2 regions of the Janthinobacterium sp. GW823-FHT03B06 genome follow, and region 2 is predicted to be linked to the other one. Evidence: riboswitches for the same ligand, from Rfam matches in the RefSeq annotation. Region 2 holds a riboswitch; the other holds the start of a gene.
The links. A riboswitch is a leader RNA that binds a small molecule or an ion and turns the genes downstream of it on or off. The one in region 2 is predicted to bind thiamine pyrophosphate.

Region 1 (15,688 bases), on a different contig from region 2:
CGAACGGTGCGTCTTCGCGGATTTTTGCGAGCGCGATTTCCGGCACGACGATGTAGTTCGAAAAGGTGGAGGTGCCCATGTAGTGGAAGATGGGCTTGCCGTCGATGGAGAAGCGCGAGGTCGCGTCCGGCATCAGGCCGCGGCCCTGGGTCGAGCGGATCGACTGGCACAGGTTGGTCTTTTGCGACAGGCAGAATTTGCACTGGCGGCATTCCGGCGTGTACAGGGGGATGACGTGGTCATCCTTCTTCAGGCTTTTCACGCCCGGGCCCACGTCGACGACGATGCCGGCGCCTTCATGGCCGAGGATGGACGGGAAGATGCCTTCAGGGTCGGCGCCCGACAGGGTGTAGTAATCGGTGTGGCAAATGCCCGTGGCCTTGATCTCGACCAGTACTTCGCCCTCGCGCGGGCCGGCCAGGTCGACTTCTTCGATGGTCAGCGGGGCGCCCGCCTTCCAGGCAATCGCTGCTTTGGTTTTCATGTATGTCCTTGCTGTGTATGGTTGAACCAGGCGCGCCAGCGCGCCGTATCGCCACATCATAGCAAGGCAGGCATGCGGGCGCGAGAGGATACGCTTACTTGGTCTTTGCCCGGTTCAAAAATGCGCCGTGCAAGCCGTTCAAGGTTTCCTCGGCCAGCAGCAGCTGGCTGGCGATTTCATTGATCTTGCGGCGGCTGGAGCGGGCGTGGTCGCGCAGCACTTCGAACGCCGTGTTGCGGTCCGTCTGGAACTTGCCCATCAGCAAACCCACGGCCAGGCTCGTTTCGCGGCCGGCGGCCAGGGCCGCGTTCAGGTTCAGCTCGGTGCGACGCAACTGGCGGATTTCATCGGCACGGGCCAGGCCCGCTTCGAACGCCGGCATCAAGCGGCCTTCGTCGACGGGTTTGACCACGTAGCCGACGGCGCCATAGGCGGCTGCCTGCTTGCCCGATTCGCTGTCACCGCTGCCGGACAGGAACATGAACGGCACGCCCGTCTCGCCATGCAGGCGCTTGGCCAGTTCCAGGCCGGACATGCCCGGCATGTGGATGTCGAGCAAAGCCAGGTCCGGCTCGCGCTGGGCGACCAGCTGCAGCGCCACTTCGGCCGAATTGGCCAGGGCCGTCTCGTAGCCGGCATGGCGCAGGACTTCGCCGAGGAATTCCAACAGGAGCTGGTCATCGTCAACGATCAGGATAAGGCGTTTCGCGGCGGCTGGCTGACTCATGGGTGGGGAACCTCGGTAATGAATGATGTTCTTATTATATGCCGATTATTGCCCCAAATCAGCCCCGTATGTCCATGCTCATGCCGCGAATAATTGATTGAATTGCTGCACCGCAATATTCACATCGTCCGCCTCGTATGCATTGTTAAAGACGCTGCTGATGGCCGCCACCATGTCGGCGCCGCGCGCCACCAGCGGCGCCGCGTTCTCCGGCGTCATGCCGCCGATCACCACGCAGGGCAAGGCGATCTCGCGTTTCGCCTGCAGCACGATGTCCAGGGGCGTGGTCACCGGATACTTTTTCACCAGCGAAGGATAAAAGCCGCCGAAGGCCACGTAGCTGGCGCCGCCGGCCTCGGCCGTCCTTGCCAGGGCCATGTCGCCATAGCAGGAAGCGCCGACGATCTTGTCCTTGCCCAGGCGGGCGCGCACCTGCGCCACGGACGCGTCCAGGCCGCCCACGTGCACGCCATCGGCGTCGAGCTCTTCGCACAGTTCGATAAAATCGTTGATGATAAAGGGCACGCCATACTTGCGGGCCAGGGCCAGCAAGGCGCCCGCCTGCTCGCGCCGCTGCTGCGCCTCGGCGCTCTTGTGGCGGTATTGCAGCAGGGCCACGCCTTCCTGCAAGGCTTGCTCGCTCACGTCGAGCAGGCGGTCGGTGTCGTCCCAATTCGGGGTAACCAGATACAGTCCACGCATGATGTTTCCTTATTGAATGAATCGTTGCGGCATAAGCTGACCTGGCGCAATCGCATACGCGCCGGCCAGGGCCGCATGGCAATAGCTTTGCGCCAGATCCAGCGCTTCAGGCAATGCCTGTCCCAGCGCCAGGCGCGCCGCGATGGCCGAGGCCAGGGTGCAGCCGCTGCCGTGAAATTCTCCGGGCAGGCGCGGCCAGCACCATTCGCGCTCCGCGCCAGCGGCGTCAAACCAGCGGTTGATGATCGTCTGGCCCTCGCCGTGGCCGCCCGTCACCAGCACGTGGCCACAGCCTTGTGCGCGCAACGCTGCTTCGCCACCGAGGGCCAGCGCTTCGGGCCCGTTCGGTACGATCACGGTAGTCACCGGCAACAAGGGTGCCAGCGCCAGCACGGCATCATCCCGGCTGAGCACGTCGCCATGGCCGCTGGCCAGCACGGGATCGAGCACCACGGGCAAGTCCGGCCGGCTTTGGCGCAATTGCGCGATCAGCTGCGCGATGACGGCCGCATTCGCGGCGCTGCCCGGGATGCCGATTTTCACGGCGCTGATTACCATCTTGTCGATCAGCGCCAGCGCCTGCCGGCGCAGCCATTCCGGCGCCACCGGCTGCACGCCGAAGACCCTGTCGTTGTCCTGCACCGTCAGCGCCGTGATCACGGGCAAGGCATGCGCGCCCTGCGCCGCAATCGCGACAATATCGGCGGCGATGCCGGCGCCGCCGGACGGGTCGGCGCCGGCAAACACGAGCACGGTGCGGTGCATCGGCACCATCACGTCAGGCGGCCCGCCATCGGCGACGATGGGGAAGCGGCAAATTTGCGGGGCATGCGTCCCGCCAGAAACGCTTCGCGCCCGGCCCGCACGGCCAGCTTCATGGCACGCGCCATGCGCACGGGATCGCGCGCGCCGGCAATGGCCGTGTTCATCAGCACGCCATCGCAACCGAGTTCCATGGCAATGGCCGCATCCGACGCCGTGCCCACGCCCGCATCGACGAGCACGGGCACTTTCGCCTGGTCGATGATGAGCGACAAATTCCACGGGTTCAGGATGCCCATGCCCGAGCCGATCAGCGAGGCCAGCGGCATGACGGCCACGCAGCCGATCTCTTCCAGAATCTTCGCCTGGATGGGGTCATCGCTGCAGTAGACCATCACGTCAAAACCATCTTTGACCAGCGCTTCGGCCGCAATCAACGTTTCCGGCATGTGCGGGAACAGGGTCTTTTCATCGCCCAGCACCTCGAGCTTGACCAGGTTGCGCCCGCCCAGCAGTTCGCGCGCCAGCTGCAGGGTGTAGACGGCGTCTTTCGCGTTGTAGCAGCCGGCCGTGTTCGGGAGTATCGTGTACTGGTCCGGCGGCACGAAGTCGAGCAGGCTGGGCGCGTTCGGGTCTTGCCCGATATTCACGCGGCGGATCGCCACCGTGATGATCTGCGCCTCGGCCGCATCCGTCGCTTCGCGCGTCTGCGGCAAGTCCTTGTACTTGCCGCTGCCCACCAGCAAGCGCGATTGGTATTGCTTGCCTGCGATGGTCAGCAGGTCGTCATGTGTTGCGGTATTCATGTGCTTTTCCTTAAGTTTTTAAACGTCCGAAGAAAACCGTAGCGAGCGGCGATGATTTGTGGCCGAGACGCGCAACCGTGCTAGAGCACGGGGGCGCCGAGCCGGTGAGCATCACAGGCCGCAAAGCACGACGCGCAGTAGGTTTGCTTGGACGTTTTCAGCCACCGCCAATGGCGCGTACAATTTCCACTTGGTCTTGCGTTTGCAAGACCTGTCCTGGCCACGCCTTGCGCGGCACGACGTTGCGGTTGACGGCCAGCGCCAGCGCCTGGTTTTCCAGCGACAGCGCGGCAATCAATTGATCGAGTGTCTGCCCCGGCGGCACCTGGTGCGGTGCGCCGTTGAGCGTGATGGATATCAATGCAGGCATCACGCTCTCCTTCAGACCTTGCGGTACAGCTCGGCGCCGTTCTTGATGAACTCGATGGCCTTGATTTCCATGCCCTGCTGGAGCGCCTTGTCTTCCGCGATGCCCATACCGGCCGCGTATTCGCGCACTTCCTGCGTGATCTTCATCGAACAGAAATGGGGGCCGCACATGGAGCAGAAATGCGCCACCTTGGCTGAATCCTTGGGCAAGGTTTCATCGTGGAATTCGCGCGCCTTGTCCGGGTCCAGGCCGATGTTGAACTGGTCGTCCCAGCGGAATTCGAAGCGGGCTTTCGACAGCGCGTTGTCGCGGATCTGCGCGCCCGGATGGCCTTTCGCCAGGTCGGCCGCATGCGCCGCGATCTTGTACGTGATGATGCCGTCCTTGACGTCCGCCTTGTTGGGCAAGCCCAGGTGTTCCTTCGGCGTCACGTAGCACAGCATGGCCGTGCCATACCAGCCGATCATGGCCGCGCCGATGCCCGAAGTGATGTGGTCGTAGCCGGGCGCGATGTCCGTCGTCAGCGGCCCCAGGGTGTAGAACGGCGCTTCGCCGCACTGCTCCAACTGCAAGTCCATGTTTTCTTTAATGAGTTGCATGGGCACGTGGCCCGGGCCCTCGATCATCACTTGCACGTCGTGCTTCCAGGCAACCTGCGTCAGCTCGCCCAGGGTCTTCAATTCGCCCAGCTGCGCCTCGTCGTTGGCGTCGTAGATGGAACCGGGACGCAAGCCGTCGCCCAGCGAGAACGACACGTCATACGCCTTCATGATTTCGCAGATTTCTTCGAAATGCGTGTACAGGAACGATTCCTGGTGGTGCGCCAGGCACCATTTGGCCATGATGGAGCCGCCGCGCGAAACGATGCCCGTCAGGCGCTTGGCCGTCATCGGAACGTAGCGCAGCAGCACGCCCGCGTGGATGGTGAAGTAGTCGACGCCCTGCTCGGCCTGCTCGATCAAAGTGTCGCGGAAGATTTCCCACGTCAGATCCTCGGCCTTGCCGTTGACCTTTTCTAAGGCCTGGTAAATGGGCACGGTGCCGATGGGCACGGGGCTGTTGCGCACGATCCATTCGCGCGTTTCGTGGATATGCTTGCCGGTAGACAAGTCCATCACGTTATCGCCGCCCCAGCGGATGGCCCAGGTCATCTTTTCCACTTCCTCGCCGATCGACGAGGTGACGGCGGAATTGCCGATGTTGGCGTTGATTTTCACGAGGAAATTGCGGCCGATGATCATCGGCTCGACTTCCGGGTGGTTGATGTTGGCGGGAATGATGGCGCGGCCGCGGGCGATTTCCTCGCGCACGAATTCCGGCGTGATCTCGGCCGGGATGCTGGCGCCGAAGGACTGGCCCGGGTGCTGGCGGCCCATCAGGTCGGCCAGGCGCTCGCCCATGGGGCCGGAAGCTTTCAGTTCACGCAGATATTCCTGGCGGCGCATGTTTTCGCGGATGGCGACGAATTCCATTTCCGGCGTGATGATGCCCTGGCGCGCGTAATGCATCTGTGTAACATTCTTGCCGGCAATGGCGCGGCGCGGCTTGCGGTGCAGATTGAAACGCAGCTCGGCCAGCTTCGGGTCCGCCAGGCGGGCGATGCCGTAGTCGGAAGTGGGGCCGGGCAACTCTTCCGTATCGGCCCGCTCCATGATCCATGGCAGGCGCGGCGTATCGAGGCCCGAGCGGATGTCGATCCGCACGTCCGGGTCCGTGTACGGGCCGGAGGTATCGTAGACGTAGATCGGCGGATTCTTTTCGCCGCCGAACGATGCTTCCGTGTCGGACTGGCTGATCTCGCGCATGGGTACGCGGATGTCGGGGCGGCTGCCCTGCACGTAGATCTTGCGCGAATTGGGCAGCGGCGCGATGGCGGCTTCGTCGACCGTGGCGGTGGCGGAGAGGAATTTCGGGTTGGCGTTCATTTTGGCTCCTTGGCTAGACTATTTTTAAGCCTGGAGCCAGCTAAGGAGGTTCGGAATTACGCACGCGGAAAGGCGGGGTGCGTTCATCCTAAAGCTTCCCTTCGCTGGCATTATCCAGATCAGGTTCGGAGGGTATTTCTCACCCGCGCTTGCACTGTGTTTCCACAGCGAAAGGCAGGACCCCTAGCGTTTGCCGCCTTGCGGCAGCGAGCCAATTATACGCGGTTCGCGCCGCGTGGCCAGATGATTTCTTGCAGGTGTCGTCTTTGCGCATCTGCTGCAATGCAGCAGATGGCGTCACGATTATTTCTTCTTGCCCCAGCGCCAGGCGGTCGGTTCGCCCTTCAGCTGGCAGATGAAAATGAGCACGGCGACGATGGCCACTTCATACACGATGTAGCCGACGAGCATGGTTTGCGGCGGGAACAGGAAGGCGCCGCAGGCGAACAGCGCCAGCGCGGCCAGGAACACCAGCCAGCCCTGCCAGGTGATGGGCAAGCCCCAGCCCCAGCCATAGGTCTTGGCGGGGAACCAGTATTGCGGTGGTGATTTGTCAGTCATGATTTTTCCTGGTCAATATCAATAACACCAAGTATAAATCACGCTCCCCGCAAGCGCTCCGTGACATCGAGGCCGATGCCGCGGTAGCCGATGAAGCGGCTGCCATTGTCGAACATCGGTTCGCCGCTGACCTGCAGGTACTGCGTGCTGCCGTCGAGGTTGGCGCGGCTGTAGATGAAGTCGAGAAACGGTTCGCGCGCGGCAATTTTTGCGTCGAGCAAGGCGCGCTCGGCGGCATTCCAGCGCTGCGGCTCTTCCTCGCTGCCGATGCCCAGCATCTCGGCCACGGGGCCGGAAAAGCGCGTCAAATTGCCCTGCGCATCCTGTTCCCAGTACCAGTCGGACGACAGTTCCGTGAAACGCTGAAAGCGCGCTTCGCTTTCGCGCAGCTCCGCCGTGCGGTCTTCCACCATCTGTTCCAGCGACTTGTTGTATTCGGCCAGCTTCTGGTACAGCAAGCGCACTTCCAGCATGTTGTGGATGCGCGTCTTGACTTCCACCAGGTCGAAGGGCTTGCTGACGAAATCCTTGGCGCCCGCTTGCAGGGCGCGCAGCTTGTGGCCGGGCTGGGCCGTGATCACCAGCACGGGCAGGTAGCTGCCCGCCTCGAGGTCGCGCAAGCCTTCCATGACTTCGAAGCCATCCATTTCCGGCATCTGCAAGTCGAGCAGGATCAGGTCGTAGCGGTGCTGCTGATGCAGCGCGCGCACGGCTTGCGGGTCCATGGTGGACGTGATGCGCGTGTAGCCGGCATTGCGCAGCACCTGTTCGAGCAGCATGACGTTGGCCTCCTGGTCATCGACGATGAGGATGCTGGCGTTCAGGATCTCGGTGGCTTGAAGCATGGCGGTATTCCTAAAATTGATTGCTGAATTAGCGTATTGCGTGAGTGTCGTCGGCCAGGCCGTGCGCGGCTGCATGGTGCAGGGCTACATCGAGCGCATCCATGAATTCGACCACCTTGATCGGCTTGGTGAGATAGCGGAAGAAGCCCGCTTGCAAGCCTTTCTCGATGTCGCGCGGCACGGCATTGGCCGACAAGGCCATGACGGGGATGTGGCTGGTGAGGGGATCATCATGCAGGATATGCAGCGCGCCATAGCCGCTGATGCCGGGCAGGTTGATATCCATCAAGATCACGTCGGGCTGGTAGGTGCGCGCCAGGTCGATGCCCAGATGCGCATCGATGGCCGTCAGCAGTTTCAAGTCGCTGCGGCGGGCGATCAATTGCTCGACCAGCGCCAGGTTGGCGGGATTGTCTTCCACGTACAGCAAAGTGCGCTGGCTTTCCTGCGGTTCCTGCACCTGCGGCAGCGCATCGCCGTCGCCCAGCACCAGTTCCGGTGCGCTGCTGGCGGCCAGCTCGAACCAGAACGTGGTGCCCACGCCGACGGTGCTGTCGACGCCGATGGTGCCGCCCATCAATTCGACCAGTTGCTTGGTGACGACCAGGCCGATGCCCGTGCCCTCTTCCGTGCTGTTTTCCTGTCCCAGGCGATTAAACGGCTGGAACAGCTGCGCCACCTGGGCCGCGTCGAGGCCGGCGCCGCTGTCGCGCACGCTCACGCGCACGCGCTCGCCATGCCGGCTGCATTCGACGGTGACGGCGCCGCCGCCCTGGTTGTACTTGATGGCGTTCGACAGCAGGTTGATCATCACCTGTTTCACGCGCGTGCGGTCCGCATGCACATAGAACGCCTTGCCGCAGCGGGGGAAATGCATGCGGATGCCGCGCTTTTCCGCCTGCGGCGCGATCATGGCCTGGCAATCCTGCAGCACGTCGAGCAGCGACATCGCTTCCTGGGACAGGGTGACCTTGCCCGATTCGATCATGGCCAGGTCGAGAATTTCATTAATCAAGCGCAACAGGTACCAGCCGCCCTTGAGGATTTGCTCGATCGAACGCTGCTGCGGCGGGCTGGGCGGCGGCACGTCGGACGCCATGAGCTGGGCAAAGCCCAGCACGGCATTCAAGGGCGTGCGCAATTCATGGCTCATGCTCGACAGGAATTCGGACTTGGCGCGGTTGGCCTTTTCCGCCACCAGTCGCGCCTTTTTCAACTCGGCATTATTGGTCTCGACCAGCGAGCGCGTGTACGCCTGCTGTTCGCGCAGGCGCTGGTCCAGCAGCGCCTGTTCCGCCTCGACCTGCTTGCGCACCGTGTTGTCGGTGCCGATCAGCAGATAGCCGATGACCTTGCTCTGCGCGTCGCGCAAGGCCGTCACGGAGACGATGGCGGGGAAGCGGCTGCCATCCTTGCGGATGTGGGTCAGCTCATAGATGTCTTCGATGCCGCGCGTGGCCTTGAACACGAGCGCTTCCACGCCCGGCGTGATGACGGTGTCGAGCTCGGCGCTGAGGGCGGCGGCGCGGGTGACGATTTCTTGCGCGTCGGAAATACCGGCCGGCGTCAGTTTGTCGACCACGTCGCTGGCTGCGTAGCCGAGCATGCGTTCGGCGCCCACGTTGAAGATCTGGATCACGCCCTGCGCATCGGTGGCGATGCACGAGAAATTGGCGCTGTTGAAAATCGCATCCTGCAAGGCGCCCGCCTTGAGCAGCTGGCGCGGCAGGCTGGCCGACACCGTGCGCCGGTACAGCGCCACCAGCATCAGCAACAGCAGGCATACCAGGGCCTCGATCAGGATCGCCGCATCAAAAGGCGGCGCGCGCCAGGCCAGCACGCCGATGACCACCAATACGATGGCGCTGAACGAGAATGCCAATGTCATGGGCCAGCGCGAAGGGGCGCGAGTAGGGTGATTTTCAACTGAGTACATAGGTAGCCTGGGCTAGGACAATAATAAAAGAGAGGGAAATGCGGCGTTTAGCGGCCTTGGCGCTGGCGCACGTCCGACAGCAGGCGCGTGAATTCCTTCTTCACGACGCCATAGCATTCGCACACATGGCCTTCGAGGCCGGCGCGGTCCAGCACGGAGATATGGCCACGCCGGTAGCTGATGAAGCCGCGCGTCTGCAATCGCCCCGCCGCTTCCGTGACGCCTTCGCGGCGCACGCCCAGCATGTTGGCGATGAGTTCCTGCGTCATGGTCAGCTCGCGGTTCGGCAGGCGGTCCATGGTCAGCAGCAGCCAGCGGCACAGCTGCTGCTCCACCGTATGGTGGCGGTTGCACACGGCCGTTTGCGACATTTGCGTGATCAGCGCTTGCGTATAACGCAGCAGCAAACGCATGACGGGGCCGGCGCGGTCGAACTCTTCCATCAGCAGGTGGGCCTTGAGCCGGTAGCCGACGCCGCCTGTCTGCACGACGGCGCGGCTCGGTGTCGAGTTGCCGCCCATGAACAGCGACACGCCCACGATGCCCTCGTTGCCGACGCCGGCGATCTCGGACGAGCCGCCGTTTTCCAGCAGGTAATGGATGGAAACGATGGCCGTGGTGGGGAAGTATACATACTGCAGCTTGTCGCCCGAGTCGTAGATCACATCGCCCAGCAGCATGGAGACTTGCTCCAGATGGGGAGCCAGGCGCGCGAAATCGGCGTCGAGCATGGCGGCGAGTAAATGGTTTTGATTCGGGTTGTGCAGCTGGGCATGCGGACTCGACATGGGCAGTTTTCCTGGTTTCCAGTCGTCAGCTAGGGAGAGAAGTGAAAGACGTCCGAACGAGGGGCGCCATATGCAGCAGCGTAACACAGCGCCTGCACAGTGGCCCGACTATATTTCTTGCAAGCATGCTTGTCCGTTCGCCAGCGAACGGACCCTGCGGCGCCTGCCGCCCTACAGTCAGTCACTGCCAGAGCTGCCGGATCATGGATCGGCGCCGGCGCTGCTACCGGACGCCATCATGCAATCATTCTTCAAACGTATCTCCATTTCCGTCTCCATCTCGGCCCTGATCACCCTGACGGTCGGGCTGTGCCTGACGGCCCTGTGCTACGCCTCGGCACGCCAGATCGAGTCGGAAAGCAGCAAGCTGTTGCTGCAGTACTACGCCAGCGGGCATACGCTGGGCGCGGCCCTGCTGCCGGCCAAAGGCATGGCGCCCGATGCCAACCATCGCGGTTCGCTGTATGTGCTGCTGGGCGGACTGCTGTCGAGCCTGCTGGCAACGGCCTATGTATACCAGCTGGTGTCGCGCAATTTCGTGATTGCCCGCATCACGGGCGAACGCACGGCGGCGCTGCAGTTTGCCAATTTGCGCCTGTCCGAAGACATCGCGGCGCGCATGCGCAATGAAAAGTCGCTGCGTTTGCGCGAACGCATCATCGAAGTGTCGGCCAACGCCATCATCCTGTGCAGCGCCGACGCACCCGGCTACCTGATCGAATACGTCAATCCCGCCTTCGAGCGCATCACCGGCTATGCGGCCGGCGAAGTCATCGGCCAGCGCCTGGAAGACTTGCAGGGTCCGGAGCAGGGGCGGCAAGACATGCATCAGATTACGGCCGCACTGCGCGAACAGCGCGAAGGCAAGGCCATCGTGCGCAATTTCCGCAAGGATGGCAGCACTTATTGGAGCGAGCTGTTCGTCGCGCCCGTGCGCGACGATGGCGATGGCGCCGTCAGCCACTTTGTCGTGGCGCAATACGACATCAGCACCGTCATGCGCTTCGAGCAGGAACTGGAATTCCAGGCCCGGCACGATATCCTGACGGGGCTGGCCAACCGCGCCCTGCTGCGCGAACGGCTGGAACAGGCGATGGCCGTGACGCGGCGCAGCGGCCAGCCCCTGTGGGTGGTGTTCATCGATCTCGACCGCTTTAAATTCGTCAACGACACCCTGGGCCACGATGCGGGCGACCTGGTGCTGAAAAACGTGGCCGAGCGCCTGCGCGACGCCACGCGTGAAGTCGACACGGTGGCACGCCTGGGCGGCGACGAATTCGTGCTGCTGTTGCCACAGCATGGCGCTGGCGAACCGGGCGCCGCCATCCTGCAGCGCATCCAGGACGCCGTGGCGCAGCCGCTGCAACTGGGCGAATATGAATTTTTTCTCAGCTGCTGCATGGGCGTGGCCGTGTATCCCGACGATGGCCAGAATGCCGACACCTTGATCAAGCACGCCGACATCGCCATGTACCGCGCCAAGGAACAGGGACGGGGCCACTGGCAATTCTATGCCTCGGGCATGAATTCAGGCACCCTGGAACAACTGGGACTCGAGAGCGAATTGCGCCACGCCCTGGAACGCGGGCAGTTTCACCTCGAATACCAGCCCCAGCTGGATCTGGCCAGCGGCGCGGTGGTGGGCATGGAAGCGCTGCTGCGCTGGCAACATCCGCAACTGGGGCGTATTCCACCTGCCAGCTTCATCGGCCTTGCCGAGGAAATGGGCTTGATCACGCCCATCGGCGACTGGGTCCTGCGCACGGCGTGCGCCCAGACACGCGCCTGGCAGCTGGCAGGCCATGGTCCGCTGCGCCTGGCCGTGAACCTGTCGGCACGACAATTCAAGCAAAGAAATCTGCTGCACGCTGTGGCACAGGCGCTGGCCGAGACAGGTCTCGACGCCGCCCATCTGGAACTGGAATTAACGGAAAGCATGGTCATGCATAACGTGGAGCAAGCCACCGCCATCATGGCCAACCTGAAGGCGCTGGGCGTGCAACTGTCCATCGACGACTTCGGCACCGGCTATTCCAGCCTGGCCTACCTGCGCCACTTCCCCATCGATGTATTAAAGATCGACAAAACCTTCGTCAGCGACATCACGCACAGCGACGACGATGCGGCCATCGTGCGCGCCATTATTTCGCTGGCGCACAGTCTGCGCCTGAAAGTGATCGCCGAAGGCGTGGAAACGGCGCAGCAGCTGGCCTTCCTGCGCCAGCATGGCTGCGACCAGATGCAGGGCTATCTGTTCAGCCGCCCCCTGGCCGCGCCCGCCTTCGAAGCATTATTACGCCAAGGCAGCATGTTGCCGGCCCTGGCGATGGGTTGACCAGGCGTTAAAACGCGTGGCGCAAGCCGACGTTGAAGGCGCGGTTGCCCGTGCCCACTTCCGTGGCATTGCCCACCATGTAGGCGGCGTCGTTGCGGTTGCGGATATGCGCGTAGGCAAGATACACCTTGCTGCGCTTGGACAAGGCGTACGTGGCGCCGATGGCCAGCTGCTGCGCATCGCGGTTGGCGCTGTCGCGGTCATCCTTGCGCACATACGAGGCCAGCAAAGTCGTCGCGCCCAGCGGCACGGAGACGCCAACGATGGCGTCGCGGCTGTCGTTCGACGCGGTGGGCGCCTGCGCCGCGCCATATGGGTTTTCCGCGAAGAACATGGTGCTGCCCTCGCCCGTGTTGCGGCCATAGCCGGCAAACGCCGTGGCCACGCCGAAGTTGTAGTTACCGGCCAGAATCGTGTTGTTCGCGTCGGCCTTACCCGGCTCGCCCGCACGGCTCTGGCGCGCCAGGCGCAAGGTCAACGGACCGTTGACATAGCCGAGGGCCAGACCCAGCGAGCGCTGGTCCGCCGCCACACCCGTGTGTTCGCCGGCGCCATACATGACGGTGCCCGTCACGCCGCGCCATTCCGGCGAGGTGTAGCGCACGGTATTGTCGATGCGCGTGGCCGAATAGCCGGCCAGGTTGGTCGCCGCGCCGGCATAGCCGCCTTCGAACGGGTCGGCCACGTCGGTCAACGCCTGGCTTTGCAGGTTGTACTGGCGGCCCACGGTCAGCATGCCCAGCGGGCTGTCGAGGCCGACAAACGCCTGGCGGCCGAACAATTGCCCCGCCTGGTCCGAGCGGCCCGTATCGCCCTGCACGCCCGCTTCCAGGGTGAACACGGCTTGCCAGCCATTGCCCAGCGACTCCGTGCCGCGCAGGCCCAGGCGCGAGCCGGCCGATATGCCACTGGTGAGCTTGCTGATGCCGCCTTCCTGTACCAGGCCCGCGTCCATCAGACCATAGACATCAACGGACGACTGGGCTTGGGCGGCAGGCAAGGCGCCCAGAGTGGTGGCAAGACCGGCAACGATGGCGATTTTTTTCATGATGATTTCCTTGTAAAAGCGCAACCAGGAAAGCGGCGGCCACGGCAAGGCCGCAGGCGGCAAGGCGCCAAGCGGGGTATGCCGTATCAAAAGACGACGCGCCGGACAACAGATCCTGGCTAAGCTGTGGCGGCAGCGGCGTGCAATGGACGTGCCGCTTTGATTCCGCCGTGAATGGTGCACCGCTGGCGGTGCGCGTGGCTCAGGCGCCCGGCCCGAAGGGGACGCGCTGAAGGTGGCTGGCATCGCAGATGCGCTGGCCGTGAGACGCGGACGAGTGCTGGATATGAAACTTTAATGCAACCGCGTCTGCTGGCGCCGTCCGCAAGGATGGGGCAGGAGGCGCCGAGGCCGGCATTATAACATCGGCAGCGCGCTTATCTCCGTTCTGTTGCGGCCAAACGGCCCGCAAAGCCGCCAAAACACTGAAAAAGGCCGCTTGCCACGCTGCAGGCGTTGCCGCGTCATCTATAATGGTTCCTTTTGCCAATCACACGCCAAATCATGGAATTAGCCAAGTCTTTCGAGCCCGCCGACATTGAACAATTCTGGCGCACCGAGTGGGAACAGCGCGGTTACTTTACCGCCACCCTCGATGCCGGAAAACCTTCCTTCAGCATCCAGTTGCCGCCGCCGAACGTCACCGGCACCTTGCACATGGGCCATGCGTTCAACCAGACCATCATGGATGGCCTGACCCGCTACCACCGCATGCTGGGCCACAACACGGCCTGGATTCCCGGCACCGACCACGCGGGCATCGCCACGCAAATCGTCGTGCAACGCCAGCTGGACGCGCAAAAGATTTCGCGCCATGACCTGGGCCGCGAGAAATTCGTGGAAAAAGTGTGGGAGTGGAAAGAAAAATCGGGTTCCATCATCACCGGGCAGATGCGCCGCCTGGGCGCCTCGGCCGACTGGCAGCGCGAATACTTCACGATGGATGAGCCGCGCTCGAAAGTCGTCACCGACGTCTTCGTGCGCCTGTTCGAGCAAGGCCTGATCTACCGCGGCAAGCGCCTCGTCAACTGGGACCCCGTGCTGGGCACGGCTGTGTCCGACCTGGAAGTGGTGTCCGAAGAAGAAGACGGCTCCATGTGGTACATCAAATACCCGCTGGCCGACGGCAGCGGTTTCCTGACGGTGGCCACCACGCGTCCTGAAACCATGCTGGGCGACGTGGCCGTGGCCGTCGATCCGACGGACGAGCGCTACACGGCGCTGGTGGGCAAGATGCTCAAACTGCCGCTGACGGACCGCGAAATCCCCATCATCGCCGACGAATACGTCGACAAGGAATTCGGCACCGGCTGCGTGAAGATCACCCCCGCGCACGACATGAACGATTACGCCGTGGGCCAGCGCCACAAACTGGCGCAGATCGTCATCCTGACCCTGGACGCGAAGATCACCGACGACGCGCCCGAAGCGTATCGCGGCATGGACCGTTTCGCCGCGCGCAAGCAGATCGTCGCCGACCTCGATGCGCAAGGCTTGCTGGAACAGGTCAAGCCGCATAAATTGATGGTGCCGCGCGGCGACCGCACGGGCGTCGTCATCGAGCCGATGCTGACGGACCAGTGGTTCGTCGCCATGAGCAAGCCGGCCCCGGAAGGCACCTTCTTCCCCGGCAAGTCGATCGCCGAGACGGCGCTGGACAAGGTCGCCAATGGCGAAATCAAGTTCGTGCCGGAAAATTGGAGCACCACCTACAACCAGTGGCTCAACAACATCCAGGACTGGTGCATCTCGCGCCAGCTGTGGTGGGGCCATCAAATTCCGGCCTGGTACGACGACAAGGGCAATATCTTCGTTGCCAAGACAGAAGCGGAAGCCATCGCCAAGGCGCAGGCCGCCGGCAGCACGGGCCCCTTGAAACGCGACGACGACGTGCTCGACACGTGGTTCTCGTCGGCCCTGGTGCCGTTCTCGACCATGGGTTGGCCTGAAGAAACACCGGACATGAAGGCCTTCCTGCCCTCGTCCGTGCTGGTGACGGGTTTCGACATCATCTTCTTCTGGGTCGCGCGCATGGTCATGATGACGGCGCACTTCACGGGCAAGGTGCCGTTTGAAACCGTCTACGTGCACGGCCTGGTGCGCGATTCGACGGGGCAGAAGATGTCCAAGTCGAAGGGCAACACGCTCGACCCGATCGACCTGATCGACGGCATCGACCTGGAAGGCTTGATCGTCAAGCGCACCACGGGCCTGATGAACCCGCGCGACGCGGAAAAGATCACCAAGGCGACGCGCAAAGAATTCCCGGAAGGCATTTCCGCCTACGGCACGGACGCCGTGCGCTTCACCATGGCCAGCTACGCCTCGCTGGGCCGCAACATCAACTTCGACCTGGGCCGCTGCGAAGGCTACCGCAACTTCTGCAACAAGATGTGGAA
Region 2 (15,688 bases):
AAGGATTATCCGGGTGCTGAAATGTGGGGGAATATTCCTGTGGCAATCAAGATGATGGAGTGTGCACTGGGGCAGGGATATGGCCCATCCGCATATGATTTATCTTATTTATATGTTGTATTAAGAACGCCTGACGGCACGTCTGATGGGGAAAGAACAACTGAAACCAAAGAGCGTGCCTTGCAAGTATTACATACCGGAGTAAGGCTGGGCTGCGAGAAATGCGCAAACAAACTCACGATTGAATTCGGCGATCCGTTTGATCTTGCAAATATGCTGGTTCCGTACATTGATAAAGCGCGAGCGGAACGTTACGGCGTACTTAGCCGTGAACTTGGATTCAATCCCAATGCGCGTTTTCCTAATCTGGACAAGGTCTTGCCGCTCCCGCCCGCCGATCTGCCGCCCTGGAATGGCGACAGGGATACCTTGCTGCATGCCGCCAAGGGCATCAGCCCACCACCAGCCACCCCGCAGCCAAGCGACGCCTCGCAGTTACAAAAACCGTACTTCCTGGCCGCCGGCTAGGCGCAGCGTCCCGCCGGTTTGCCTCCCCGGCATCGCCCACACTGTGCACGCGCCACGACCTGCCGCATGGGCTGCGCCACGTATAATTCCGCGCACTATCCACCGCTATTCTTTTTCGACAGGTTCCCATGCCCCAGACTCCCGATTTACCGCCGGATTGGCACGCGTTTGAAACAGCCTATGACGTTGAAGCAACCTGGTTCAGGCTGGCCAATGCCTCGCTGGCGCTGCTGGGCGCGTCCGCTTTCAAGGATCAGGCATTTTCAGCCTTTGCCTTCAACGCCGTATCGTTCCCGTCCATTTCGCTGAGCTTTGACACCGATCCCGGTAACAGGGCGCGTGATTACTATCCTCCGGACTGGTCGAACGAGTGCATGGAAGCCGATGTGCCGGAAATCGGGCAACTATGGGAAGAGGGCCACGCAAGGATCGAAGGCGCGTTGAGCGAGCTGATCGACGTCGCTGATGACGAGCTGCTCTGCGCCATCGAGGAAGGCTATCTGCACAGCCTCAGGAAAACCATGGTGCGGCTGGAAACGAGCCGTGCTTTCGAGCAGATCAAGACGTGCGCGCCGTTCTGGACCGTGGTCACGCAAATCGATGCCGATACGGATGAAGAGGAGCGCCTGCTCGAACAGGTGCGCCAAGACTTTCTGGCGTGAGCGCTATATCAGGGCTTGCCACGCCCTGACTTCTTCGTCCGTGAGCGCCGGCCCCCAGCCGCCGCGCAGCGCCGCATCGTGCTGCGCATAGTGCCCAAGCTGCGGCACGGCGACGTCATGCCGGACGCAGATGTCAAAGACGGCTTCCAGCTGGCGCCTGCTGGCCGCAAGGTCATCGCCATGCCAGGTACAGGCGCTCGTTTCCAGCACATGCTGCGCCAGTGCTTCCAGCGTGCCCAGCAGGTGCCCGGGCAGTGGCGCACGCACGTCTTCCGGCCAGGGATCGCCCATGCCCGTCACAGCCAGGGAAGCGAAGCCCCGTTCCCAGGCGGCAAAATCCTCTGGCCCGACCTGCGCCACTTTCCACACGTGAGCGGCGAACGCGGACAGGGCAGGATGATCCACATCAAAGCGCCGGCAAAAGCGTTGCAGGCACGTGACGGCAAGTCATTGCCTGGCGATGACGGAGAGCGTGTCTATCGAGATGTTGTGCATGAGTCAAAAGCTCCTGACGGCGGCGCCTGCCGCAGCGCCTCCACCGGCAATTGAAAAAAGCGCGGCACCATGGCCGGCGACAGCGCGTCGCCGCCGTCCGCCATCGCCAGGCGGCCGCTGAGCAGCAGCATCACGTAGCCGTGGCCCAGCGACCAGCCGGCGCTGGCGGCGGCCTTGTCCCAGCGGGGATCGAGGCCCGCTTCGCGCACGGCGGCGCCTGCCGTCTGCAGCACGTACTGGAAGCACGCCTGCGCCGCTTCCTGCAGGGCGGGGAACTGGCGCACGTCCTGGTGCTCGAACATCAGCCGGTAGTGGGCCGGCGCAGCCAGGGCGAATTCGATGTATTGCTGGCCCAGCAATTGAAAGCGCTGTTCGGCCGGCAGGCTGCCCGGCGGCGGCAGCTGCGTTTCCCATTTCTGTATCAGGCTGGCGAAGCCGGCCGCCGCCACCTCGGCCAGCAGGGCTTCCTTGCTGGGAAAGTGGCGGTACACGGCGGCGACCGAGACGCCCACCGTGCGCGCCAGTTCGCGCAGCGAGAGGGCGGCGTCATGCTGCTGCGCCAGTTGCGCGATGACGGTGGCGACCAGGGTGTCGCGCAAGTTGCCGTGATGGTAGGTGCTCGTTGTTGTCATTCGATGTTATCGCTGTTCACATTGTCGTGTATGATGGGCATGTTATCACTGAAAACATGGAGAGCACATGCATGAGATGAACATTGCCGTCCGCACCGTGGACTTGCCGCCAGGCGCCAGCATCGCCCCGCTGTATCCCGGCAGCAACCTGGCCGACGCCTACGCCGTCGATTTGCCCACCGCGCAGGCGCGCCAGATGGACATGCAGAGCCTGGCGCGCCAGCTGCTGGGCAAGCAGCCGGGCTGGGCGCGCAAGCTGATGGTGCTGCGCGATGCCATCGTGGCGCGTTTCGGCATCCGGACGGCAAAACAGATGGAAGCGCGGCCCGGCAAGCGCATCGGCATCTTCCGCATCTATGCCGTCAGCGACGACGAGATCATCCTGGGCGAGGATGACAGCCACCTCGATTTCCGCCTGTCGGTGCTGCGCAACCGCGACGCGGGCCGCCATGGCAACGTGACCGTCTCCAGCGTCGTGCATTGCCATAACCGGGTGGGGCGTGCCTATATCATGCTGATCCGGCCGTTTCACAAGCTGATCGTGCGGCATTCGCTGGCGCGCGCCGCCAGGGCGGGCTTCTCCTGAGGCGGGGAGGGGCGGACGGCAAGGGCAATCTTGCTTATTCATGGCCGGTATTGCATACTGCACCACCAGCCTCATCACGATTCCCATGAACGATACGCTTCTCCTGCTGGGTTTTGCCACCACGCCGCTTGAACTGATTTCCTTTGTCCTGGCACTGACAACCGTTGCGCTGAACATCCGCCAGAATCACTGGGCGTGGCTGTTCGCCATCATTTCCTCGGCCGCCTACGGTTTCGTGTTTTTCGAATCGCGCCTGTATGGCGACATGGCCTTGCAACTGCTGTTCATCAGCGTCTCGTTCTGGGGCTGGTACCAGTGGCTGCATCCGGCCAGCGGCGGCAAGACCTTGCCCGTCACGCGGCTGGGCATGCGCGGCTGGCTGGGCAGCGCCCTGGCGTGGCTGGCGGGCTTTGTGCTGCTGGCCTGGCTGCTGACTTCGACCGACACGGACGTGCCTCACGCGGATGGTTTCCTCACGGCAGGCAGCCTGGTGGGGCAATTCCTGCTGTCGCGCAAGAAGCTGGAAAACTGGATCGTCTGGATCGTCGTCGACGTGCTGTACGTGTGGCTGTACCTGCACAAGGACCTGACCCTGACGGCCATCCTGTATGCCGTGTTTGTCGTCATGGCCACGATCGGCTTGCTGGCGTGGAAAAAAGCGGCGCCAGCCGCGCCCGATGCAATGGTCCTCAAGTGATGGGCCGCTGCGTGCGCGTGGCCATCCTGGGCGCGGAATCGTCGGGCAAGTCGACCCTGGCGGCGGCCCTGGCCGAGCGCTACGGCACCGTCTGGGTGCCTGAGTATTTACGTGAATTCGTCGCCACGCAGGGCAGGGTGCCTGTGGCGGAAGACCAGTATGGGATTGCGCGTACGCAAGTTGAACGCGAAGACGCGGCCGCTGCGCAAGCCCGTCACTTCCTGTTCTGCGACACGACGCCCTTGATGACGGCGGTCTACAGCCGCCATTATTTCAATGGCGCCGATGCGCCGCTGGCGGCGCTGGCCGCCGGCCATCAATACCACGCGACCATCGTGACTGCTCCCGACAGCCCCTGGACGCCAGACGGTTTGCAGCGCGAATCGGAAGCCGTGCGCCAGCTGATCTACCGCTATCTGCTCGACGAGCTGGACGCGCGCGGCATCGCCTACCTGCTGGTCAACGGTCCACTCGCGCAGCGCTTGAAGCAGGTTGACGGCTGGATGGCGAGGGCTGCGGCAGTCCTGCAGCGTTAAGGCCTGCCAATATGCTGGTGCAGGAATGCTTCCAGTTTCCGATACATCGCGGTGGCGTTGCGCGTCTTGTAAAAGCCATGCCCCTCGTCTTCCACCATCATCCATTCGGGCGCGTTATTGGCGGCAATCAGCGCCTTGCGCATCAGCTCGGCCTGCACGGGCGGCGTGGTCTCATCCTTGTCGCCATGGATGAGCAACACCGGCACCTTGATCCGCTGCGCTTGCTGGCTCGGTGAAATGGCATCGAGTTCGCGTGTATCCTCGCCCAGATAGTCCTGGAACTCGCGCCGCACATACTTGAGGCGGCGCGTCATGGGGGCGTCCTGCAGCAGCTTCAGTTCATACGCGCCGGCATAGCCAATCGCGCATTTGAAGGCGCCAGGCGCACGGACAGGCAGCATCATGGCCGCATACGCGCCGAAGCTGGCGCCATACGAACAGACGCGGCTGGCATCGACTTCACCCTGCGCCAGTACGGCCGCGAGGCCGTCGAGGATGTCATCCTGGATCAGCGTACCCCATTGGCGATAGCCGGCGCGCCGGAACCGCTCGCCGCGACCATCGGAGCCACGGTAGTTTACCTGCAGCACCGCATAGCCGCGGCTGGCAAGGAATTGGGCGTCGCTATCGAAATACCAGGTGTCGGCGATGCCGTGCGGGCCGCCATGGGGCATCACCACCAGAGGCAGCTTGACGCCGGGAGCATGCTTCGGCATGGTCAGGTAGCCATGCAGGTCCAGTCCGTCACGTGCCTTGAAGGCAATCGGCCGGCGCGGGGCCATCTGTTCCGGATCGATGTCGGCCATGGTCGCATACAGCAGGTCGGCCTTGTTGCTGGCTTTGTGATACAGGTAATAGCTGCCCGGATCGCGGTCGTTGGAAACGGCAAACAGCAAGGTGGCGCCATCGTCCGTGAAATTGATGAACTGGACATGATCGTCCGGAAACGAGGCGCTCAATTGCTGGTGCAGTCTGGCGCTATCGCTGGCAGGATCGACGTACACGGTGCGTGGCCTGCCGATGTCGATGACGACGGCAAATGGCGTGTCGTCGGGCGCCAGCATGGCAGTTCTGACGTCGCCGACGGCATCCTGCGCCAGGACAGTTTGTTTGCCGCTGGCAAGTTCTTGACGTATCAGCGAATACGGGCCGTTATCGTTGTTCTGAAAGGCGAAAAACGCGCTGTCGTCCGGCGTGAACTGGAATGGAATGAAATTCCTGCCTTTCTGCATCGTATGCAGACGCCATTCGCTGCTGGCATCGTCATAGCGATACAAGATGGGAGTGAGCTCGTCGTTCCAGCCATAGGCAAAACGTGGCACCTGATTATTCTGCAAGATGTAACTCAGCCGCGGCGCAGCAATATTGGCGATCAGCTTGCGCACGCCCTGTTTGCTGTCCACGTCATACAGCATCGAGCGGTCGCGATCCCAGTCCTGGGCGGACAGAAAGACATGGCCCGTGCGCGGCCGGGGAATGGTATTGATATAGGCGTAGCCATAATCATCCTGATACTGTCCGCGGCTTGATGAGCGAAACATTTCATAGCCATACAAATATTCCTGCTTGTTGCCGTCGAGGTCAAAGGCGAGGATTTCTCCCGTCGACATGGGCTTTTCGAGGGAGCCTTGTTCCTCGCCCTTGCGCATGACGAGGCGCCGGTTGTTCAGCCAGAAGTAGCTCATCGGCACTTCAAAGATACGCAGGCGCAGCGTGCCGACCAGTTGCATCTCGGGCAGGCTGTAGATCCCGATGGTGGGAACCATGCGTTCACCCTGGGGAACTTGCACCGTCACGGCCAAATGCTTGCCATCTGGCGAAAGCCGCAGCTTACTGACGGCATCGCGCTTGGTGAAGTGTTCGATGGGGATGAGTCGCTCTGCCGACCAGGCAGCGCTGGCCGCCAAAGTCGGGAACAGGACGGCGACGAGTAAGGGCAAGGCGCGTGGCAATGTAGGCATCGGCAAGGGTGGGTAGTTGCAAATAATGATATTTATTGTAGCAATAAAATCAATTCCTATTAGGAAATATTTCCAGCTTCCTCGCCATCCTCGCCGTCGTGCCCGTGCCAGGTCTCTTGCGCCCTGGATCAATCTTTACAGAAATTAAAAATCGAACTGCGCCGACACCTTGAAGGTGCGGCTGGCGCCCGGGTACAGATAGCCGTCCGATTCCGGCGTCACGTCGCGCCAGTAGAACTTGTCGGCCACGTTGTTGACGGCGGCGCGCAGCACGGCGCGCGTGCCGGCGATGCGCGTGGCGTAAGCGGCGCCCAGGTTGAACACGTGGTACGACGGCACGAAGGTCGTGTTGTTGTACTCAAACGCTTTTTTGCCCGCATATTCCCAGCTGCCGTTCACGCTCAAGCCCGCCACCTGTTGCACGGCGTAGTCCGCATGCACGGCCGCCTTGAAGGCGGGCACGTTGGGTACACGCTTGCCGTCGAGGTCGGCATTGCCCGTGCCTGACTGCTGGCTGTTCAGGGCCGTCACGGAAGCGCCCAGGCTCAGGTTGGCGCTTGCCTTGCCCTGGGCCGACAATTCCAGGCCGCGGTGCTGGGCCTGGCCTTCGCGCACGAAGTAGCCGGCCGTGTTCTGGAATTCCAGGCCTTTGCGGATCTGGAACAGGCTGGCCGCCAGCATGAAGTCCGGCGTCACATCCATCTTGGCGCCGAGTTCGATCTGCTTCGAGCGGCTCGGTGACAGTTCTTCATTGGCATTCATCGCCTTGCGGTCGGCCGTGCCGCCATGTTCCATGCCCTGCGAATAGGCCGCATACACGGACACATTGTCGAGCGGGGTGTAGACGAGCGATACATTCGGCAGCAGGAAATCGTGCTTGGCGCGGATTTCCGTGTCGGCCTTCAGCACGTACTGGTAGCCATCGACATTGATATGGCGCAAGCCGCCATGCAGTTTCCAGTTCGGCGCCAGGCTGACGATATCCTGCACGAAGACGGAGTTTTCCGTATCCTTGCGCACCAGGCGCACGGGACCCGTGACGCCGGGCGACGTGCCGACGATCTGCGGCTGGTAGATGTTGCTCACGCCGACCCAGTCGTACACATACAGGCCGGCACGGTCCTTGCGGCGGAAGGTCGAGACGCCGGCCGTGAGTTCATGGCGCAGGGAGCCGGTGGCGAACTTGCCCTGGATCATGGCTTGCGCGCTCAGCGGTTTTTTCGTCTCGCCCAGGCTGCGGTAGTCGTACACGTCGTAATCGCCATTGCCGCAGAAGCCGGGGTACAGGTCCTGTCCGCTGCAGCCATACGGGAAGGCCGTGTAGTCGTCGCGCTTGAACGAGTGCTGGTTGGCCGACAGGGTGGCGCGCCAGTCGTCATTGAACGCGTACTGGAAGCGCAGGCCGATATTGCTGGTGACGGTTTCCACGGGGCGCGTCCACGGCTGCAGGTTGAGCATGGCGTCGGCGCTGATGCCGGTCGGCAAGGTCGTGTTATTCAGCAGCTGGAAGCCGGGCGCCGTCGCCTGCGCCTTGTCCTGGTAGTCGGCGTCGAGCTGCAGCAGCGCTTGCGGCGAGATTTGCCAGTCGAAGGCGCCGGAAATGAACTTGCGGTTGCCGTCCGCGCCCTTGATGTAGGAGCGCAGACGCTCGGCCGCCACGTTGACGCGGTAGCCGAAGCGCGTGTCTTCCAGGCGGCCGCCCAGGTCGATGGCGCCGTACAGGGTGCCCCGCTCACGCGCTTCCACGGTGACCGTGCGCAGCGGCGCGGCGGTGGGGCGCTTGACGATGAAGTCGATCACGCCGCCCGGCGCGGCCACGCCCGCCTGCAAGCCGGCCAGGCCTTTCAGCACTTCGATGCGTTCCTTGTTTTCCAGCGGAATTTGCGTGTCGCCAGGAATGGCCACGCCATCCTTGCGGTAGCTGGAATTGTTGTCGAGCTTGAAACCGCGGATCGTGAACTGTTCCGCATAGCCGACGGCGTTGTAGGCATCGTTGATGCTGGCGTCGAGCTTGACGGCATCGCTGAGGTTGCGAATTTGCAAGTCCTGCATGTCTTTCTGCGAAATGACGGTGACGGACGCGGGCGTCTGCAGCAGCGGCGCGTCGCTGAAACCGCCCACGGAGGCGCGCTTGGCGGCCGGCGCCTTGCTGGCCGTGACGACGACTTCGGCCATATTCTGGGCCTGCGGCTCGGCGGCTTCGACGGCGTCATTTGCGGCCAGGGCAGGCGCGGCAAACGCGTGCAGGATGGCCAGGGTCAATACAGAAACGGATAAATTCGGTGTGGACATAGAGTGCTCGTGGTTCAAGCCGTCTCGGGAAAGAGCACGGCAGGCTGCTTGTTCGGCTGGCGCCAACGCAGGAGCTATCAAAGGAGGGAGGTACTTTGCGCTTTCCTTCGCTGGCATTATCCAGATCAGGTACGAAGGGTATCTCTCACCCGGATGACTGCTCCAGGACCCCTAGCGAAATGACAGCTTAGCATGAAGCACGGCCAGCTGTCCCACCCGGCTGACCGTTTTACAACACTGTGACGCGAATCTACAAACTGAGTTCGAGCACCTTGCGGCTGACGGCGGGCGTCACTTCGCGCTGTTCGCCCAGCGTCGTCATGCCGTGCGCTTCCAGGGCGGACACGACGGCGTCCACGCTCGCGTGGTTCAGACCGTAGTCGGCCAGGCGCGTCTTGACGCCCATGTGGCGGAAGAAGAATTCCGTGCGCGCGATGGCCGCCTCGATGCGGCCGTCCTCGTCGCCGCCATCGAGGCCCCACACGCGGGCCGCGTATTGCAGCAGCTTGGCGCGCTTGGCCTGCTTGCGCACGCGCAGCATGCTGGGCAGGATGATGGCCAGGGTCTGCGCATGGTCGAGCTCGTACAGGGCCGTCAATTCGTGGCCGATGGCGTGCGTGGACCAGTCCTGCGGCACGCCTACGCCGATCAGGCCGTTCAAGGCCAGGGTGGCGCTCCACATCACGTTGGCGCGTACGTCGTAGTCGTCCGGGTGCGACAGGGCTTTCGGGCCTTCCTCGATCAGGGTCAATAAAATCCCTTCCGCGAAGCGGTCTTGCACGGACGCGTTCACGGGGTAGGTCAGGTACTGTTCCATCACATGCGCAAACGCGTCGACGACACCGTTGCCCACCTGGCGCAGCGGCAAGGTGAACGTTTTCGACGGGTCCAGCACGGAGAATTTCGGATACACCTTGCGGCTCATGAACGAGCGCTTTTCCTGCGTGGCCTTGCGCGTGATCACGGCCGAGCCATTCATTTCGGAACCCGTGGCCGGCAAGGTGAGCACCGTGCCGAAGGGCAGGGCGGCCTCGACGATCTTGCCGCCTTTGGCCAGGATGTCCCATGCCTCGCCTTCATGCAGGGCGGCGGCGGCGATGAACTTGGTGCCATCGACCACGGAGCCGCCGCCGACGGCCAGCAGGAAATCGATGCGCTCGCTTTTCACCATGGCCACGGCCTGCATCAGGGTTTCATAGCTGGGATTGGGTTCGATGCCGGCAAATTCCAGTACCGTGTGGCCGGCCAGTGCCGCCTTGACTTCATCGTAGACGCCGTTCTGCTTGATGCTGCCGCCGCCATACGTCATGAGCACTCGGGCCTGCGGCGGGATCAGGCCGGCGATGGCGGCGATCTGGCCCTGGCCGAAGAGGATTTGCGTCGGATTGTAAAAATCGAAATTGAACATGGGGCTCCCGCTGCCGAGGTGTAGGCTGTTGCTGAGGCATGATTATGGCCGAACGGGTGAAATCGTGTTGTGGACGCTTGAGCTTTTCGTCGGCGCGGTGGAGAATGCAGCCGATGTCACCACCACGCGAAAAGGAATGCGCATGACCACCGTCCCACTGGAAGAATCCGGCTTGCCGGCCACCGCGCTCGACATGCACCGCGCCATCGGCGCCACCATCGCCGCGCTGCAGGCGCTGGACTTGAACAGCCAGCGCTTCGAGGCGTGCACGGACCCGGAACTGCGCCGCGTGCTGGCGCATGCGGGCGACACGAGCCGCAAGGAAGCGGCCATGCTGCTCGAATGGATGCGCCGCCGCGACGCGCGCCTCGATACGGCCATGAAGGAAGCGCTGTTCAAGGCGGGGCCAATTGTTGCCCAGTATCACTATGACGAGAAAATATTGTAACTATTGGTTTGTTGTTGTGGTGTACCATGCGCCATTTAACCTTTGCTTCGCGTAGACTGTGCCCCGAACACGATTTTGGGGGAGTCTGCAGAAATGAAATCATTACCATACCGAGAAGGCAGCTGGTTTGCCGTGCCCCTGCCGGGCGGCGGTTATGCCGTCGGCGTGGTGGCGCGCAGGGCGCCTGCCGGGCGCATCATGCTGGCGTATATGTTCGGGCCGAAGCGCGACACTTTGCCCACACTGGAAGAGCTGGAAGGCTTGCGGCCGGAACAGGCCGTGCGCCGCCTGCGCACGGGCGACATGGCCCTGCTCAACGAACGCTGGCCCCTGCTGGGCGACAGCCTCCACTGGGAGCGCGATGCCTGGCCCATGCCGGCCTTTATCCGCCGCAATGAATCCTTGCAGCGCGCCTGGCGCGCCAGCTATGCGGACGCCGATCCTGCCAAGCTGAACCGCGAGGAATCTATCCCCTTCGACACGCCGGGCATGGAAAGCGATTCCCTGTACGGCTACGGGGCGACGGAATTGTTGATGAGTAAATTGTTGGCGCAGGAGCAGGCGTCGGCTTGATGGCTGCCGGGCGGCCTTGGTGCCGGAACCTGCATCGGACGGCGTAGGTCGGCTTAGCGCAAAGCGCGTAAGCCGACACCACCAGCGGCCCAGGTCAACAATGTTGTCGGATTACGCGAGGCAAGGCCTCGCTAATCCGACCTACGCCGCTTATGCCGCCGGCAAGCTGATCTGAAACGCCAGGCCGCCGCCTTCGCGGTTGCGCACCTGCAATTCGGCGCCGTGGCGCAGCAGCACGCGGTCGACGATGGCCAGGCCAAGGCCAGCGCCGTTGGCTTGTCCGCGCGCCGTGTCGAGGCGGGTGAACGGCTTCATCAGCTGCTCGATCTTTTCCGCCGGCACGCCCGTGCCGTGGTCCTGTACCTCGATGATGACCTTTTTCGCGCCGTGGCTGGTGCGCACCTGGCAGGCGATGTCGATTTCCGTCACGTCGCTGCCCGGCGTCTTGCCATAGCGGCGCGCATTCTCGATCAGGTTGTTCAGCACGCGGCGCAAGTCGGTGGGGTTGCCCATCGCATGCGCGCCATCGGCGATAGTGGCGTTGAGCTTCACGTCCGACAGGCGCATCGCTTCGCGCGTCATATCGTGGAGCAAACCGCTGAGGTCGACGTCGGTAAAGCTCGACGCTTCCGTCGGCTTGGCGTAGTCGAGGAACTGGCCGATGATGGCGTCCATCTGCCCGATATCGGACTGGATGCCTTCGCGCGCCTCGTCCGACAGGTTGGCCATTTCCACTTCCAGCTGCATGCGCGCCAGCGGCGTGCGCAAGTCGTGCGAAATGCCGGCCAGAATCACGGCGCGGTCCGATTCCACCTGTTTCAGATCATCGACCATCTGGTTGAAGCTGCGGTTCGCCTCGATGATTTCGATCGGCCCTTTTTCCGGCAGCGGCGCCGGCTGCTTGCCCTTGGCGATGTCGCGCGCGGCCGCCGTCAGACGCGACAGCGGCAGATTGATCAGGCTGGAAATGATGGCCGCGCCCAACAGCGACAGCAGCGATACCAGGCTGGCCCAGCCCAGCCACTGGAAGCCCGTGAGGCCGCGCAGGCGCTCGCGGTCCAGCATCAGCCAGTATTCGTCGTCGTCGATCTTGAAGCTGACCCAGAAGCCGGCCACGCCGTTGACGCGCGCGGAAAAGCGCGTGTCCTTGCCCAGTTTGGCCTTCACCAGCGCCTCGATCTCGGGCATCAGGTAATTGTCGGGCGGCGGCTCGATGCGGTCGTCCTCTTCCAGCGAGAAGATGCGGATGCCTTCGTTGCTGACGAGGTCGAACAGCAGCTCGCGGCGCAACTCGGGCGCCGAGTGCGTCAGTGCCGCATGCGTGATGGTGACGACGGAAATGATCTGGGCGGAAATCTGCTGCGCCTGCGGCTCGCGCTGGATGACGGAAATCATGCCGATCCAGGTGATCATGCTGACCGTGGTCAAGGTGCCGAGCAGCAAAAAGGTGCGCCAGAACAGGCCGCTTTTCAGCCGCGCCAGGCTGATATCGGGAACAAGCTTCATCATGCCTCGCCAGCGATCAGCGCGGCTGTCCGTCCGGGATGAAGACGTAGCCGAGGCCCCACACGGTCTGGATGAAGAGCGGGCTCGACGGATCGGGTTCGATCAGTTTGCGCAGGCGCGAAATCTGCACGTCCAGGCTGCGGTCGAACACTTCGTATTCGCGTCCGCGCGCCAGTTCCATCAGTTTTTCGCGCGACAGCGGCTGGCGCGCATGGCGGGCAAACACTTTCAATACGGAAAATTCGCCCGTGGTCAGCGGCACCGTTTCGCCGTTCTTTTTCAAGGTGCGCGTGCCCAGGTCCAGCACGAAGTCGCCGAACTCGAAGGTTTGCGGCGTTTCCGACGGCGCGCCCGGGATTTCATCGGGACCCTTGCGGCGCAGCACGGCGCCGATGCGGGCCACCAGTTCGCGCGGATTGAATGGTTTCGGCAGGTAGTCGTCGGCGCCCATTTCCAGGCCCACGATGCGGTCCACGTCCTCGCCCTTGGCCGTCAGCATGATGATCGGCGTCTGGTCGCCCGCGCCGCGCAGGCGGCGGCAGATCGACAGGCCGTCTTCGCCCGGCAGCATCAGGTCGAGCACCAGCAGGTCGTAGCGTTCGCGCAGCCACAGCTTGTTCATGGCCGTCGCGCTCTCTGCCGTGAAGACATTGAAGCCCTGTTCGGTCAGGTAGCGCCGCAGCAGGTCGCGCAGGCGCACATCGTCATCGACCACCATGATTTTTGCCTGGTGGCCATGGATCGATTGCGTTGTTGTATTGCTGCCGGTAGTGGAGGTTGTGGTCATTTAGGGTGTCGTGTTATCTTATATTAGTTGCTATAGTAACGCCTCGCGCGGCGTCGGCAAGGGGCTGTGGCGACCCATTACAAAGTGTTACAAACTTTACCCAATTACTCTTACTGCACCGTGTAAAGCATCATACACTGGGGCCACAGTGGAAATCAGCTTTAGTTTATACGGCATCGCGGAAGAGGAACTCAATGAATATCTTTACTAAAAAAATTCACGCCGCTCCCAGCGCAGCTATTGCCGCACGTACGACTGTGCTGTCCGCATTTGCCGTTTGTTCCGTGTTTGCCGCCAGCTTGGCGCTGGCGCAAAACCAGCCGCCGCCACGCCGTGACGACCAGCAGCAAATGCAGGCCCAGCGGTATGAACAGGTACAGCGCAGCAATAGCAATGATACGCGACTGCGCGAACAGCGTGACGCACGCAGTTTCGACACCCGCGCCGAAGAGCAGCGCCGCGCCAACGAGGGCGCGGACGCCTCACGCCGCACGGGCCGCATGACGCCCGACGAGCGCCGCGACCTGCGCCGCCAGATCAACGAAGTGGGCCAGGATATTTACTCGAATCCGCCGCGTCGTTGATGACATCCGGCAATACCTACTGCGCGTCGCGACTTGTGGCCTGCGATGCTCACTGTACTAAAGTACAGTTCCGCTTCTCGGCCACAATTCACTTCCGCTCGCTACGGTCTTGCCAGATGTCGTGACTTTACCTGAAACATCCATCTCCATTTTTCATTCCCCTGTTTGTTGCGCCAGGATTATGCTAATCCGGCATACCGCCACGCCCCGTGATATTGTTGTAGCGCACTGAGACAATTCTCTGAATGTGTTGCAGGGGGAGGCAAGTGGTGAGCGACGACGACACACCCGTTCCTGATGCGGCCCTCGCAGGCGGCCTGCCGTACGGCCTGGTCCAGCGCGACGGGGGCGTGTTCCTGGACCTGTCGCTGGCGCCGGCGCAGCTGCGCGCCGCCGTCGACCAGCTGTTCCAGTCGGGGCAGTTGCTGGCTGGCCTCGATTACGGTTTGTTCCTGCTGACCCTGTTCCATGCCCCCACGCCCCGCGCCGCGCCCAAGGGTGACGCCTTGCTGCGCATCGCCGTGCGCGTGTCGCCATTTTCACCCCAGCGCCGCGCCCTGTATAAACAGGTCAAGATCCACGGCGACAGCGCCGAGTTTTACTTTGAAGCATTGCTTCCTGACGCCGATGGCCAGGTGCCTGTGCGCCGCGAGTTTGACGAGCTGGTGGCTGACCTGTGGTGCAAGGGTGTGCACTACGGCATCGATAGTGTGGCCGTGCGCGCCGTTCTCGCCAGCGGCAAGGCCGAGCGCATCACGGTGGCGCGGGTGCTGCCGCCGCAGCCGGGGCGCGACGCCCAACTGGTGGAGGTGTCGCAAGGCATCCACCGCGACGATGCGCCGCGCGAACGCTCCGATGGCCGCCTCGATTTGCTCAGCTTCAAGAACCGCTTTCCGCAAGTCAAAAAACACGCGCGCCTGCTGCGTCTGCTGCCAGGTGCGCCCGGCTTGCCCGGCTATGACCTGGCCGGCAAGGCCCTGCCGCCGCCCGCGCCGCTGGCGCTGGACCTGGCCACAGTGGCGGGGCCGGGCACGGCGGTCGAACATTTCAGCGATGGCGATTTCGTCGTGGCAACCCAGGCTGGTTACGTGAATGTCGATGAGGGCGGCAAGATCTCCATCGAGAACAAGATCGTCAGCCGCGAAGGCGTCAGCAGCCGCACCACGGGCAATCTGAAGCTGCGCGCCGCCTACGAGGAATATGGCGACGTGCAGGAGCAGCGTCAGCTCGACGGCAGCGACATCACCATCCATGGCGACGTGTATGGCCATTTGCACTCGCATGGCGGACTGATCTTGTTGCAGCGCAACCTGGTGGGCGGCACGGCGTTCAATGAACACGGCGACGTGCGCGTCGAGGGCGTCGCTTCCGGTTCCGTGCTGCAGGCACTCAGCGGCGAAGTGCATGTGAAGCGCGCCGAAAGCTGTGTCATCGCCGGCACGCGCGTGGTGATCGACAGCGCCAGCAATTGCGAGATCATCGCCGACGAGGTCGTCATCGAACTGGCCGAAGGCTGCGCCGTGGCGGCGCGCACCATCCGCATCGGCAGCGCTGGCCCGCGCAAGCAGGTGGAAATGCTGCTATTTCCCCTCGTGCCCGATTTGAGCGCCCTGGAGCAACAGATCGCCGAGAGTCTGGCCAAGGCCGCGCAGTACCAGCAGGTGCAGCACAAGCGCCAGCAGGAAATTGATGCCATCGCGCAGTTGCCGGAAGTGCGCAACTACCTGACCCTGGCGGGCCAGCTGCGGCGCGGCGAATTGCAGCTGCAGCCGGCGCAACAGCTGCAATACGACAAGCTGGCCGCGCGCATCGCTCCCGTCCTGAAGGAAGTGGCGCGGCTGCGCGTGGAAGTCAAGCAGTCGGAAATTCTGCAGGCGCAAATGCTGTCCTTGGTGGCGCAGCTGCGCCAGGAGCGGCAGGCGACGGCTGGCCAGTCGCGCTGCAGCCTGGGCCTGGTCGATGGAGAAACGACGGTGCGCGCCCTGGTCGTGCC

Region 1: it holds a riboswitch for thiamine pyrophosphate, as region 2 does, so the genes downstream of both, thiC (phosphomethylpyrimidine synthase ThiC) here and AC1RBA_RS06955 (TonB-dependent siderophore receptor) in region 2, are expected to answer to the same signal.

What each region holds. Positions count from the first base shown of each region.
Region 1 covers NZ_JBXAJE010000009.1:116,620-132,307, forward strand. Annotated here, with positions in the region: gene AC1RBA_RS24465 (S-(hydroxymethyl)glutathione dehydrogenase/class III alcohol dehydrogenase) at 1-484, opposite strand, end outside; gene AC1RBA_RS24470 (ANTAR domain-containing response regulator) at 579-1,211, opposite strand; gene thiE (thiamine phosphate synthase) at 1,290-1,913, opposite strand; gene thiD (bifunctional hydroxymethylpyrimidine kinase/phosphomethylpyrimidine kinase) at 1,923-2,687, opposite strand; gene AC1RBA_RS24485 (thiazole synthase) at 2,687-3,481, opposite strand; gene thiS (sulfur carrier protein ThiS) at 3,639-3,842, opposite strand; gene thiC (phosphomethylpyrimidine synthase ThiC) at 3,863-5,776, opposite strand; TPP riboswitch at 5,856-5,971, opposite strand; gene AC1RBA_RS24500 (hypothetical protein) at 6,080-6,337, opposite strand; gene AC1RBA_RS24505 (response regulator) at 6,376-7,182, opposite strand; gene AC1RBA_RS24510 (hybrid sensor histidine kinase/response regulator) at 7,211-9,070, opposite strand; gene AC1RBA_RS24515 (Crp/Fnr family transcriptional regulator) at 9,166-9,906, opposite strand; gene AC1RBA_RS24520 (putative bifunctional diguanylate cyclase/phosphodiesterase) at 10,145-12,241, shown strand; gene AC1RBA_RS24525 (porin) at 12,249-13,289, opposite strand; gene AC1RBA_RS24530 (valine--tRNA ligase) at 13,794-15,688, shown strand, end outside.
Region 2 covers NZ_JBXAJE010000002.1:224,964-240,651, reverse strand. Annotated here, with positions in the region: gene AC1RBA_RS06995 (tetratricopeptide repeat protein) at 1-528, shown strand, start outside; gene AC1RBA_RS06990 (hypothetical protein) at 657-1,190, shown strand; gene AC1RBA_RS06985 (hypothetical protein) at 1,194-1,595, opposite strand; gene AC1RBA_RS06980 (TetR/AcrR family transcriptional regulator) at 1,667-2,317, opposite strand; gene AC1RBA_RS06975 (DUF2867 domain-containing protein) at 2,385-2,903, shown strand; gene pnuC (nicotinamide riboside transporter PnuC) at 2,989-3,600, shown strand; gene AC1RBA_RS06965 (AAA family ATPase) at 3,600-4,136, shown strand; gene AC1RBA_RS06960 (alpha/beta hydrolase family protein) at 4,133-6,229, opposite strand; gene AC1RBA_RS06955 (TonB-dependent siderophore receptor) at 6,242-8,389, opposite strand; TPP riboswitch at 8,475-8,572, opposite strand; gene AC1RBA_RS06950 (iron-containing alcohol dehydrogenase) at 8,640-9,797, opposite strand; gene AC1RBA_RS06945 (ferritin family protein) at 9,940-10,245, shown strand; gene AC1RBA_RS06940 (Imm26 family immunity protein) at 10,339-10,818, shown strand; gene AC1RBA_RS06935 (sensor histidine kinase) at 10,969-12,327, opposite strand; gene ompR (osmolarity response regulator transcription factor OmpR) at 12,341-13,042, opposite strand; gene AC1RBA_RS06925 (hypothetical protein) at 13,306-13,695, shown strand; gene AC1RBA_RS06920 (flagellar assembly protein A) at 13,965-15,688, shown strand, end outside.